Regions from separate parts of the Bacillus sp. GW823-FHT06B01 genome, predicted to be linked through region 3. Evidence: riboswitches for the same ligand, from Rfam matches in the RefSeq annotation. Region 3 holds a riboswitch; each other region holds the start of a gene.
The links. A riboswitch is a leader RNA that binds a small molecule or an ion and turns the genes downstream of it on or off. The one in region 3 is predicted to bind thiamine pyrophosphate.
Positions count from the first base shown of each region.

Region 1: linked by a shared signal. The riboswitch ahead of AC1Q8N_RS07275 (energy-coupled thiamine transporter ThiT) and the one ahead of thiM (hydroxyethylthiazole kinase) in region 3 are both predicted to bind thiamine pyrophosphate.
Region 2: linked by a shared signal. The riboswitch ahead of tenA (thiaminase II) and the one ahead of thiM (hydroxyethylthiazole kinase) in region 3 are both predicted to bind thiamine pyrophosphate.

Region 1 is NZ_JBXAHR010000002.1:72,635-77,292, reverse strand. Features, by position in the region: gene feoB (ferrous iron transport protein B) at 1-1,055, opposite strand, end outside; gene AC1Q8N_RS07280 (FeoA family protein) at 1,052-1,279, opposite strand; TPP riboswitch at 1,474-1,575, shown strand; gene AC1Q8N_RS07275 (energy-coupled thiamine transporter ThiT) at 1,662-2,336, shown strand; gene AC1Q8N_RS07270 (sensor histidine kinase) at 2,541-4,394, opposite strand; gene AC1Q8N_RS07265 (response regulator transcription factor) at 4,391-4,658, opposite strand, start outside.
Region 2 is NZ_JBXAHR010000003.1:3,348-8,005, reverse strand. Features, by position in the region: gene AC1Q8N_RS13100 (ABC transporter substrate-binding protein) at 1-135, opposite strand, end outside; gene AC1Q8N_RS13095 (ABC transporter permease) at 132-884, opposite strand; gene AC1Q8N_RS13090 (ABC transporter ATP-binding protein) at 884-1,633, opposite strand; gene tenA (thiaminase II) at 1,602-2,297, opposite strand; TPP riboswitch at 2,380-2,482, opposite strand; TPP riboswitch at 2,543-2,654, opposite strand; gene AC1Q8N_RS13080 (SH3 domain-containing protein) at 2,924-4,078, shown strand; gene AC1Q8N_RS13075 (hypothetical protein) at 4,084-4,422, shown strand; gene AC1Q8N_RS13070 (DUF3965 domain-containing protein) at 4,651-4,658, opposite strand, start outside.
Region 3 is NZ_JBXAHR010000007.1:99,528-104,185, reverse strand. Features, by position in the region: gene AC1Q8N_RS25205 (anaerobic C4-dicarboxylate transporter family protein) at 1-771, shown strand, start outside; gene thiE (thiamine phosphate synthase) at 887-1,546, opposite strand; gene thiM (hydroxyethylthiazole kinase) at 1,563-2,378, opposite strand; TPP riboswitch at 2,442-2,551, opposite strand; gene topB (DNA topoisomerase III) at 2,980-4,658, shown strand, end outside.

The DNA of each region.
Region 1 (4,658 bases), on a different contig from region 3:
TGTGGAACGAATACTAATACAGCACCAACACCGGCAATAATACCTTCTGTAACGAGTGCTTGAATAAAATGAGAAGCTCCAATACTTGTAAGTCCAGCCGTCACCCAATCCGTAAGCTGGCCACCAAAAAACTCATCTAACATATCGGATAAAGGTGTACCAATCCACGTAAACGTAACCTGAAAAATAAAAAACATAACTGCTAAAAAGATTGGAAGTCCTAAAATTTTATGTGTAATTAATCTATCAATTTTTTCCGAAAAAGGAATTTTTCCTTCTTTCTCATGCCGCATAACATTTGTTTTTAACTTTTCAATATACGCTTCACGAGTTTTGTAAATGTGCTCCTCCAACGTACAATCAAGTTTTCCTTCTAAGCGAGATCGAATGGCTGCAAGTTCCTTATAAATTGGTAATGCTTTCATTTCTTTTTCTACTACTTCGTTATTACTTAAAAATTGAAGAGCTAACCATCTTGGATGCTTGTAATTCGCTTTCTCTAAAAGAGAAATTACCTGTCCAATTCCTTCATCCATCTGTACACCATATGAAATTACGAATGGCTTTTTCTCGTTTTTTTCATTTTCTTTAAGAGTCGCAAGTAGTTCTTCACAACCTTTTCCGCTTCTTGCAACGACAGGAACGACTGTTACACCTAATAACTCTGATAATCGTTTTACATTAATTACAATGCCTCGTTGCTTTGCCACATCGACCATATTTAATCCGATTGAAACCGGCTTTCCAAACTCAAGTAATTGCAACGTTAAATGCATATTTCTCTCGAATTGCGAAGAATCCACTATATTTAACATATGATGAAATTCGTCTGTTAGTAGAAAATTTGTAACGACACCTTCATCACGCGAAACTGGATTCAAATCATAAACACCTGGTAAATCAATTAATGTCCCTTGCTTATCTTTTAATTTACCAACCTTCTTTTCTACTGTTACACCGCTCCAGTTTCCTACGTATTCATAAGAACCAGTAAGTGCATTAAATAATGATGTCTTCCCTGTATTCGGATTCCCTAGCAAAGCTACCTTATTCACGCTAATTCCACCTTTATCATTTTCGCGTCACAATGACGAATACTAATTAACTGTCCACGACACTCCAATGTACAAGGACCTTTGAACATCGCTTTCTGCTTCATGCGAAGTTCGCTTCCTTCAGAAAGACCGAAAGCAGCCAATCTTCTCTTTAGTAAATGATCTAAAGACTGAACGCTTTTTACTAACACTTTCTCACCGATTTTAATATCTACTAAGCTCATAACCTTCCCCCTCAGAAGAGAATGATAATTATTTTCAAAAAAATTATAGCACACTCTATTTCTCTTGTACTATACCCTTTTGCTTCATATTTATTAATATTTCGCTACAATTCTATTTCAATCATTGTCATACTGTATTCGTTTGCCATTCTCATCCATTTCGCTTACAATAAACAATAGCAAATAAAGAATCTCGTTATCACTGGGGGAGCCATGCCGCTGAGAGGGAACACTTCGTTCCGACCCTTCGAACCTGTTAGTTAATGCTAACGCAGGGATTGTGCAAACGTCCGAAATACATACCTCTTTTTTATTTACGTATTTCGTATCCTCCTATGATATCTATTCTTTTTTGTACAACTTGGATTTAGGGGGAGACAACATGCGTAACACCAATTTACAAGCGATGATCGAATCTGCAATTCTTGCAGCCTTCGCCCTGGTCATCGACATTTTACCACTTTCAATCAAAATATCAGCAACAGGTGGTTCCATCTCATTCGCTATGATTCCTATTTTTATTATCGCATATCGCTGGGGCTTCAAAATGGCTTTCTTAGGAGGCTTAATTTGGGGATTATTACAAATTGTCGTAGGCGATGCCATTATCGTCACACCAATTCAAGTACTAATTGAATACTTCGTTGCTTTCGCATTCATTGGATTTGCTGGTTTATTCTATCGACCAATTCAAAAAGCACTTTTAACATCCAATGTAAATAGCTTAGAACAATCCAATTTAAGTAGCCGTAAAGACAAACCTTCACAAAAACAAAACGAAGGAAAGAAAGTTATTGGTTACATTATTGTTGCTACATTTGTTGGTAGCTTTGCTCGCTACTTCTGTCACTTTATTGCCGGTATTATTTTCTGGGGACAATATGCACCGAAAGGCCAATCAGCAGTTCTATATTCTTTAATATTTAACGGTAGCACAATGATTGGTTCCTATATTCTATGTACCGTTTTACTTATCTTTTTATTTATCACTTCACCACGTTTATTCAAAAGCATCAATGCTTATCAAATAAATTCAAACAAAAAGAGCGCTTCATAAGCGCTCTTTTTTCATATCGTAATATCAATTAAAAATACAATAAATGCACAAAAGAAAATAAATACCATTATACTTAGCCACTTGCTATGCACGGTTCATCGACTCCTTACATAACCTCATTTTCTAACCAGATTATATCGCTTAAAAATAAAGATTAGGTAAAGATAATATGAAAATAAATTAAAAAAGCGTAGCATGTACCATCTACGCTTTTTTTGGTAAGTAGAAGTAAAATAATACACCGTCTTCTGTATTCTTCACCCCATATTCAGCATCGTGTAGTTCTAAAATATTTTTAGAAATAGCTAGCCCAAGACCCGTTCCACCTTGTGAACGCTGACGAGCTGCATCCACACGATAAAAACGATCCCAAATTTTATCTAATTGTTCTTCTTCAATGTGAGTACCTTTATTTTCAATACACACTTTTATACGATCCTGCTCATCTATTGTGGAAATAATAATATCCTCTTTATTTGGTGTATAACGTATGGCATTCGTAATGAAGTTCACGATTACTTGTTCAATCCGACTTTGATTTGCCATCACTTCAACTGAACATATATTTTTATGCACACGAAGTTCTTTTTTCTCTATCTCCACAGAAAGGTATTCACATATATCTTCAATTACTGAATCAATATAAAATAAATCCTTTTTCATTTTATATGTACCTGACTCAAATTTAGCTAACTCAAGCATATCCAAAATTAAAGTATCCATTTTATCTACTTCTCGTTCCATCGCCTGAAAATAGTACTCTTTTTTATGTTCAGCTACTCCATCTTTTAAAATAGAAATACAACTTTTCATAATACTCAGCGGTGTTTTCAATTCATGCGACACACCAGAAATAAATTCTTTCCGCGTATTTTCTAACTTTCTTTCCTTTTCAATATCTTGTTCTAGCTGTCCAATATGCGAATGAAGTTTATTAGATAGTACATTAATATTATTCGATAAATCACCAATTTCATCTTTTGAAGTAATCGGAATTTTTTCGGTGAAATCTAAATGCGCTATTTTCTTCGTGGTATCATTTATTTTTAATAACGGCTTTGCAATTTGTTTTGAATAATAAAACGAAGCTAGAAAAATGAGAACGACTACAAATGCAATGATGTAAATGTAGTAATCTTGCACCATTTGTACTGCTTCATCTACAGGCTGTAAAGAAGCCATTGCATATATATATGCTACTGATCCGTCTTTTTCTTTTATTGGCTTAATTAATAATTTATATTTTATATCATTCTTTTCATAATCCATTGTTTGTGTTGTATATCGTATTTTATTGCTTTCTTTTAATAATAAATCAGTTTGAAAAACCTTAATATTATCTAAAAATATGCTATTTTTATAAATTGGATTCACAGGACCGTTTACATCTGGTAACTGTACTTTTGTAACACGTCCTCCTATGTAAAAATCTGGTTCTTGGGCAACTTGCTCCTGAACGGCCGGCCTCTTCTCCTTAACAACTTGTTCCCCGACTGCTTTCTTTTTCTCCTCATATAATTTACTCATTTTCTCATTAAATGCTTTTTCTAACGGTTTATTAGATCCGCTTAAATTCTGCTTAGATAAAGAAAAAGAGAATGGAATAAAACTATCTTCTTTTCTCACTCCAGAAAAATAAATTTCTTGTCCTAAAAACTGCTCTGATGATTTATTATCAATCTCCTCTATATTGACGAGATTACCTAAGGGAATCTTGAATATTTGTTGTCCAAAGCTCTTTTGTTGCATACGATTTATTGTTACTTCAAAATAAAAATCATCCGCATGTTTTAAATTCCCATTCTGATCTAACGTTGTAATCCACGTATTATTTTCTCTTAAAAAATCTTGCTCCAGCTTCTGAATTCCTTCTGCACTTCCTGCATAATTCAAATAATTCTTCTCAAAAGAATTTAAATTCACTTTAATATCTTCTACTTTTCGATTCGCATAATATTGTTTAAAAAATATCGTTTGTCCAATAAATATCGTCGCTAAAATTAACATGCATAATGCTGTTGTGAGGGTAAATAATTTTAGTACAATCCCTTTTCTCATACATTTCCCTCAAATTTATAACCTGTTCGTACTACAGTTGTAATGCACTTTGCTTTCTCTCCTAATTTATTTCTTAAATTACGAATATGACTATTAACCGTTCGATCATCACCAGCAAATTCATATCCCCAAATTCTTGAAATTAATTGTTCCCTTGTTAGTACAATTCCTTGGTTTTTCATGAAATACACTAATATTTCAAACTCCGTATGCGTTAAACTAACATCTGCCTCATCAACAGTAACAGTACGTGACGGAAAATGG
Region 2 (4,658 bases), on a different contig from region 3:
CGCATTTGGGTACCAATCAAGCATGACTGTTATTTCTTTTTCTTTTTTATTCTTATCTGATGCAGAATTACTAGAACATCCAGCAATCATTGCAACGAATAATGTCAACACAAAGATGCGTTTTAAAAATTTCATGAATGCTTCCTCCAACTAATAAATTTCTTTTCTAAAATCGAAATAAGTATGACGAAGAAAATAGCTAATAATGATAACAATACAATGGGTGCAAATACACCTGCGCCGTCTAACTGCGTCATCATTCTTTTACTGAAATACCCTAGCCCAGCTTGTGCACCGAGCCATTCACCAATTGCTGCCCCAATTACACTAAGCGGAACTGCAATTTTTAAAGCTGAGAAAAAATAAGGAAGAGCAGACGGCAATTTTAATTTAAGAAAAACATCTTTTTTCGTTGCCCCATACGTAACTAATAGCTCCTCCCATTCTTTTTTCGTACTGCGTAGTCCATCATACGTATTGACCGCGATTGGGAAAAACGTAATTAAAACAGTAACAACAACCTTACTCCAGATCGTATATCCAAACCATAAAACGAAGAGCGGAGCAAGCGCTGTAATCGGAACCGTTTGTGAGGCAACTAATAGTGGATAAAATGCTCTCTCCATCCAATTACTCGCATTCATTAACATCGCTAGCCCTACCCCAAGTACGATAGAAATAGCCACACCTATTAAAACGACCGATAAGGTTGCCGGCAAATGAACCGTAAATAATATATCTTTTAGTTTCCAGATCTTCATCACAATTGCAGACGGTGACGGTAAAATGTACATTTCGTCTACAATTCTTGCGCCAATTTCCCACATGACAAGTAAAATACTAGAAAGTGTAAGGGCAGGTAATAGCTCCTTCAACCGGTTCATCATACGAGTACCTGCCTTTGTAACATACTAAGAAGCTCATCTTTAAGCGCTAACACTTCAGGCTTATATAAATCTTTTCTTATTCGATTACAATCAAGTGGTACAACCCTCTCGGTTAAAGTAGTTATCGGTTGCTGCTCTACTACTAAAATTCGATTAGAAAGAAACAACGCTTCTTCCACATCATGAGTGATAAATAAAATTGTTTTTTCCCACTCTTTCCATTGTTCAAACAGCCATTCTTGCAAAGATGCCTTCGTTAAAGCGTCCAACGCGCTAAACGGTTCATCTAACAACAATATCTCCCCGCCTGTTAATAAAGTTCGAATAAAAGATACGCGTTGTCTCATACCACCAGATAAATCTTTCGGATATTTTGTCTCATACCCTTGTAAGCCAAATTTATGTAACAGTTCCTTTGCCTTTATTTGTGCTTCTTTCTTCTGTACACCTTGGCACTCTAGCGGTAGGGCAGCATTCTCAATAATCGTTCTCCATGGCAGGAGCATATCTTTTTGGGGCATATACCCTACAGGATGGCTCTTTATTTCTGTCAGCTCTATCTGTCCCGTACTTGCTTCTTCTAAACCTGTAATAAGGCGAAATAGAGTACTTTTGCCGCATCCACTCGGTCCAATAATACTTACAAACTCTTTATCTTGTATAGAAGCATTTAATTCATTGATGATTGGTTTCTCATCATAATGAAAAGAAACATTATGAAACTGTAGTATGTTCTTGCTCCTCAAATCCCCACATCTCCTTACGATAGGACATATCCCAGAATAAATATTCAAATCGACTGGAATATAGGAATATCTCCTCTAATCGATCTAGCTCTTTGTCAGACTTTCCAACTGCCATTTCATTTAATAAATCTATTAACCAAATACAAAGGCTACCGTATTCTTCTGAACTATATCCTTGAATCCACTCACCAAAGAACTCATGATCTCTTGCTCCAGGAATATCGTTTAAACGCTTTCCAATTTCCCAGTAACTCCACATACATGGAAGAAGTGCTGCTATTAATTCCGCAAGTGTGCCATTTTGAGATACAGACATCATGTAATTTGTATAGGCTAAATTTTTAGCAGATGGTTTTGCAGATTCTATCTCCTCTATAGAAATACCAAGTCTTTTTGCATATTGTTTATGGATCGTCATTTCTCCATTTAATATGCCATCAATTTGTTCAGCAAATTTCCCCATTACTTGTGGATTCGTTGCTTTTACAACACCAATCGCATATAGCTTTGCATAATCTAACAAATATAAATAATCTTGAATAATATAATACTGAAACTTATCTTTTTCTAATGTGCCATCTCCCATACCTACTACAAACGGATGATTATGGCTCATCTCCCAAACTGGTTGTACAGTTTCTAATAATCTATCGCAAAATTTCATTTCGCTATCCCCTTTCAATTTATATATCTAAATAAAAAACCACTTCTAAATAAGAAGTGGTTACAGCAAATAAAATTATAATTTATTCGTTGTTCCACTTCCCTTCGCTAGTATTACCTAGATCAGGTCTGTAAGGGTTAAGGATTATTCCTCTCTCAGCACAACAAGCACCCCTAGTGGTTTCAATATGAAATTTTCAAACAAAAAAGCCCCGTTTCTATACGCAAAGAAACGGGGACTCATTATTAGTGTCCGAATTGCTTCCCTACGCTAGCATAATCTAGATCAGGTAATGAAAAGGATCAAAGGCTTACGGCCTACTCTCAGCTGGCAACACCAGCTCTCCTAGCAAACTATGAAATTAACACTGTCAGTATAACATCGTAATAAGACACCATCAACTGTTTTAATTTTCCCAATTGTCAACGAAATAACAAAACTATATAATACTTATATTCTATGTTAGAAATTATTATCCTAATTAATTGGATAAAAAGGAATCATTATCCTTAAAAAATTTATTTTTATATTGAGTTCATATTACATTTATGTGAATACACCCACTATATTATATCTTTATACTATAATAAAATTACAACTATACAACTAGAGGAGGTCTCTATTATATGAATATGAAAGCTACTGCTTTAACAGCAACTACTGTCGCAATTGCCTCTTTACTTCCTTCTATGGGAGAAACAAATGTACAAACAGCCAACGCTGAACAATTATCTAATGTGAAAACTGGATATGTCAAAGTCGATCAAGTAGCCTTACATACAAAAGATAACGCAAATAGCTCTTCAATTGATACAATTCGCTTTAATACGAAAGTGAACATACTTGAAACAACTAATGGCTGGTATAAAGTATCTGTTAATAATAAAGTAGGTTACGTACAAAAAGATGCTATTCTACTAAAAAACAAACTTCAATCTAATAATCAATACATCGTTAATGCCAATGCATTAAACGTTCGTTCTGAACCTAATTTAGAATCTTCAATTTTAGATGTATTACCAAATGGGAAATTCGTTACCATTCAAGAAGAACAAGGCGAGTGGTATAAAATTTTACATAATGGCAAAACAGGTTACGTACAAAAAGCATTCGTGTCTAATGGTTCACAGCCGTTAGTAAAAGGCATCACAGTTCAAAATAATACGAAATACACAGTTGCAACACCTAAACTTAATGTACGTGGCAACGCTAGTACAAGTAGTGCACTACTTGGTTCATTACAAAATGGTACACAAATACAAGTAGTGGAAACTGTAGGAACTTGGTATAAAATTCGTTTTGGCACAGGATACGGATACGTAGCAAAACATTATGTGATGCAAAATCAATCACAAGCTCAAACGGCTCAAACTACTTCCATTCCAGCAGTTTTCAAATTCCCTACTCAAGGAAGAATTAGCTCAACCTTTGATATACGCTGGGAACAAATGCATTATGGTATAGATATTGCAGCTCAAGGTAATGTCTCAATCCAGGCGGCAGCTGCAGGTAAAGTTGTGAAATCATATTATTCAGCTAGCTATGGCAATGTTGTGTTCATCGCCCATCAAATAAACGGGAAATTATATACGACAGTCTATGCACACATGAAAGATCGCACTGTACAAGCTGGTGATCAAGTACAAGCTGGACAATTAGTAGGTCATATGGGAAACACAGGTCATTCATACGGGCAACATCTTCATTTTGAATTACACAATGGAGAATGGAATTTTGAAAAAACAAATGCAGTAAACCCACTGCCATATTTAGTTAGGTAAATTGTATGCAACGCAATATCAATATACCTCTCTTAATTGAATACTTCGCCTTTTTAGGTTTAATCTGTTGTTTAATCATTTACAATACAAACACTGTATTTTTATCTATTATCATTACTTTTGTTGCTTTAGAAATTATGATGGAATCCTTTCAAGTACAACTAAAACAAAAAATTGCTCATATATATAACGCCATCTTTCTATTAAGTGCCCTAATAACAAATATTATTAGTAATGGTTTTTATTTATCTACCGTATTTCCTGTATTCTTTATGGCTGTTTTATTATTCATAGCTAGATACATTCATGTCCCTAATACAAAAAAACACGAACAAGAAGCTTAGAAAGAGGAGACACTGTGTACCGATCTTTCAAAGATAATCCGATAAAATATATATTGAATTTATACACAAAAATAAATACTTTTTTTGGTATACAAGGAAGTAAAACGGCACAATTTCTCCTTTATGGAATGTTATTTCTCGTCTTAATTGCATTTTCCTTGCTTTACTAATAAAAAAAGGATCTCATATAAACTTGAGATCCTTTTTAATTTATATAGAAAATGCTCTTTATCCGC
Region 3 (4,658 bases):
GTAGCTGCATTTGTTGCTAGCAAAATGGGGAAAGAATTAAATGAAGACCCTGAATACTTGAAACGTTTAAAAGAAGGAATGATTCCTAAAATTGAAGAGAAGAAAGAATTTGTTGGTTTAAAAGGCGCTAAACTATCCGTTATCCTTTTCTTAGTGGGAACTTTCCTTGTCGTACTTCTCGGTTCATTTGAAGCACTTCGTCCAGGATGGATGGTTGACGGGAAGTTAATTCGTCTTTCCATGCCAAACACAATTGAAATGGTTATGTTAACTATCGCAGCTCTTATTATTATTTTCTGCAAACCAAATGTAGAAAGCATCGTGTCTGGTAACGTCTTTAAAGCGGGGGCAACAGCTGTTGTTGCTATTTTCGGTATCGCTTGGATGGGAGATACTTTCTTTAACGGAAACTTAAATATGATTCAAGGATCAATTCAGCACCTAGTAACAAGTGCACCATGGCTATTTGCCATCGCATTATTCATTCTATCTATTTTACTATATAGCCAAGCAGCAACAGTACGTGCTTTAATGCCTCTTGGATTATCACTCGGTATTCCACCAGCGCTACTAATCGCAATGTTCCCTGCAGTAAATGGATATTTCTTCATTCCAAACTATGGAACAATCGTTGCTGCCATTAACTTCGATCGTACTGGTACAACAGGTATTGGTAAATATGTTTTAAATCATAGCTTTATGATTCCAGGCTTAATCGCAACATTCACTTCTATCGGAATTGGAATGCTCTTAATTTCAATTATGTTTTAAAGAAAAAGCACAAACCCAAAGTTTTAAAGGGTTTGTGCTTTTTTAATCAAACGTTTGTTTAAATATTTTTAACTGTCCATTATGTTTTTTACTATTTTTGTGAAGTTCCGTTTTCCTACAAACCCCTATTTACTTCCTCAACTAGCTTCTTCGTACTTTCATACGCAGATTCCGCTAAACTAATCGCGGAAATAATAGAAACACCGTCTGCACCTGCTTCTATAACTGATGCTGTATTTTCAATTGTAATGCCACCAATCCCGACAATCGGTATTGTAATTCCTTGCTCTCTAAAATGAGCTAAGCCTTTCGTTCCTTGCACAGCTTTCGTATCTTTTTTCGTACTCGTTGGGAAAATAGGGCCAACACCTAAATAATCAGCTCCGTTTTCAATTGCCCAGCGTGCTTCTTCAATTGTATGTGTAGATACACCAACAATTTTATCCCCCATTTTTTCACGAACAGAAGTAATCCCTTCATCATCTTGTCCAACATGCACGCCATCAGCATCTAACTCGAGAGCTAGTTCCACATCATCATTTACGATGAACGGTACACCGTACTCTTTACAGACTGCTTGTAGTTCTTTTGCGAAACAAATGCGTTCCTCTCCTGTTAAAGCGCCTTCTCCCTTTTCACGAAATTGAAAAATTGTTATACCGCCTTCGAGTGCATCTCTCAATACTTGTAGCGGCTCTTTCGCACAATTGTTACTTCCCATTATAAAATATACTGATAACAACCTGGACATGTCAGCCTTTGTAATACGCGACATCTAGTTCCCCTCCTTACTATATAATCTCAATCTTCCCGTACTTCTCGATATCACCTGAAGTAGTATTCGCTAACTGATTTAAAAATTCAATTTGGAAACTACCAGGTCCCTTTTCCACTGTCTTAGCAGCTGCCAGTTCCGCAGCTACACCATAAAACGTTAATGCCGCTACTGCTGCCTTTACATAATCCTTTTCTACTGCTACAAATGCTCCTATTACAGAAGTTAGTAAACAACCAGTTCCCGTAACCTTCGTTAAAATAGAGTGACCATTTCGAATAAGAATCGTTCGCTCTCCATCTGTAACAACATCTTCTTTTCCAGTAATCACCGCTACTGTATTTAATTCATCCGCTGCCTGCCTTGCAATACTTACAACATTGCCATTTCCAACACCGGCGTCTACCCCTTTAATTTCCCAGCTCTCATTAATAACGTTCGCTATTTCAGCTGCGTTCCCGCGAATAATCGCTAACTCGATTTCAGTCGGAATATACCTCGCAACTTCTGTTCGATACGATGTTGCTCCTGCACCAACTGGATCAAACAGTACTGGTACATTGTTCACATTTGCTGATTTACCCGCAAGTAACATCGCTTCTACTTCTTCAGGACGGAGTGTCCCCATATTTAATACTAATGCTCCAGCAATGCTAGCCATTTCTGCTACTTCTTCTTTTGCATACGCCATTACAGGCGATGCCCCTAACGCTAACAAACCGTTAGCTGTAAAGTTTGTTACAACAACATTTGTAATATTATGAACGAGCGGATTAGATTCTCTCACCAAATCCACTACTTTACTAATTTCTTTCATATTCATCCTTCTCATCCCCTAACTATAGTGATGGGAGATACACAAAAAGGCACTTTGCGCGTACGCAAAGTGCCTGAACATGTGCTTTTACACTCTCCCTACGCTGGCATTATCCAACAGGTTCAAATGGTCAATGACGGATTAGTCATACTCTCAGTTTGCATCCACAAACTCCCATGTGCTTATTATTCTTCTACTTCAAAGTCTACTCTTATTCTAGTAAAATAACAAGTTCTTTACTTTTCTATTTCATATAGAAGCAACTGATAAAACAATACGCATAATAAAGTGAAACTTTAATCAGTGGGGGGGTTGTTCATCCCCCACTGATTATTAGTTGAACCAATCGGGCTTTTATGGGCAGTTGATCCCCTACCTAACTTCTTTGCTTCCGCTGAATTTTGAGGCAGGGGTCTTACTGCCCGTTAATGCGGGATAAATAAGTATCTATTTTTCATAGTCTCATCATCGTGTAGATTATGTTCTATCACCATCATTTGATTTCAAACAATTTTTGTTCATACCACTAAAAAACGTTCAAATCTGGAGCGAAACTGAATCTCAAGAAAATGTATGCTATAGTTAACGTATGGAAATTTGAAAGGATGTTTTTAATATGTCAAAAAGCGTTGTAATCGCTGAAAAACCTTCCGTTGCACGAGATATTGCGCGTGTACTTAAGTGCGATAAAAAAGGAAATGGCTACCTTGAAGGTAGTAAATATATTGTAACTTGGGCTTTAGGTCATCTCGTTACATTAGCAGATCCAGAAAGCTATGATGTGAAATATAAAAAGTGGAATTTAGAAGATTTACCGATGCTACCCGAGCGTTTAAAACTAACCGTTATTAAACAAACAGGGAAACAGTTTAACGCTGTAAAAAGCCAGCTTCTTAGAAAAGATGTAAATGAAATTATTGTAGCGACAGATGCTGGACGTGAAGGCGAATTAGTCGCACGTTGGATTATCGATAAAGTTAAAATACAGAAGCCTATTAAGCGTTTATGGATTTCATCTGTTACTGACAAAGCAATTAAAGATGGCTTCGCAAATTTAAAACCAGGTAAAGCATATGACAATTTATACGCTTCGGCTGTCGCACGTTCAGAAGCTGACTGGTACATCGGTCTTAACGCGACTCGAGCATTAACGACTCGCTTTAACGCCCAGCTGAATTGCGGCCGCGTGCAAACACCTACTGTCGCTATGATCGCTAATCGTGAAGATGAAATAAAGAACTTCAAAGCTCAAACTTACTACGGTATCGAAGCACAAACAACGAATCAGTTAAAACTAACTTGGCAAGATGCAAATGGTAATAGCCGCAGTTTTAATAAAGAAAAAATTGATGGTATCGTAAAAGGTTTAGATAAGCATAATGCTACCGTTGTGGAAATTGATAAAAAACAGAAGAAGTCATTCTCTCCTGGTCTTTACGATTTAACTGAATTGCAACGTGATGCAAATAAAAAGTTCGGTTACTCTGCTAAAGAAACATTAAACATTATGCAGAAATTGTATGAACAACATAAAGTGCTAACGTACCCTCGTACAGATTCACGCTATATTTCATCTGATATCGTTGGAACACTTCCAGAGCGTCTAAAAGCATGTGGCGTTGGAGAGTACCGTCCTTTAGCACATAAAGTATTACAAAAGCCTATCAAGTCTAATAAGTCATTTGTTGATGATAGTAAAGTAAGTGATCATCACGCAATTATTCCGACAGAAGGATACGTTAACTTCTCAGCCTTCACAGATAAAGAACGTAAAATTTATGATTTAGTTGTAAAACGTTTCTTAGCCGTTTTATTCCCAGCATTCGAATACGAGCAACTAACGTTACGCACAAAAGTTGGCAATGAAACGTTCATCGCACGTGGAAAAACTATTCTACATGCCGGTTGGAAAGAAGTATATGAAAATCGCTTTGAAGATGATGATGTAACTGATGACGTAAAAGAACAACTTCTACCTCACATTGAAAAAAGCGATACATTAACTGTAAAGTTAATTATGCAAACATCAGGGCAAACGAAAGCACCTGCACGTTTTAATGAGGCGACTTTACTTTCAGCAATGGAGAATCCTACGAAATATATGGATACGCAAAATAAACAACTTGCTGATACGTTAAAGTCAACTGGTGGATTAGGTACTGTAGCAACGCGTGCTGATATTATCGACAAGTTATTCAATTCGTTCTTACTTGAAAAACGTGGTAAAGATATTCATATTACTTCAAAAGGCCGTCAGTTACTTGATTTAGTGCCAGAAGAACTGAAATCTCCTAC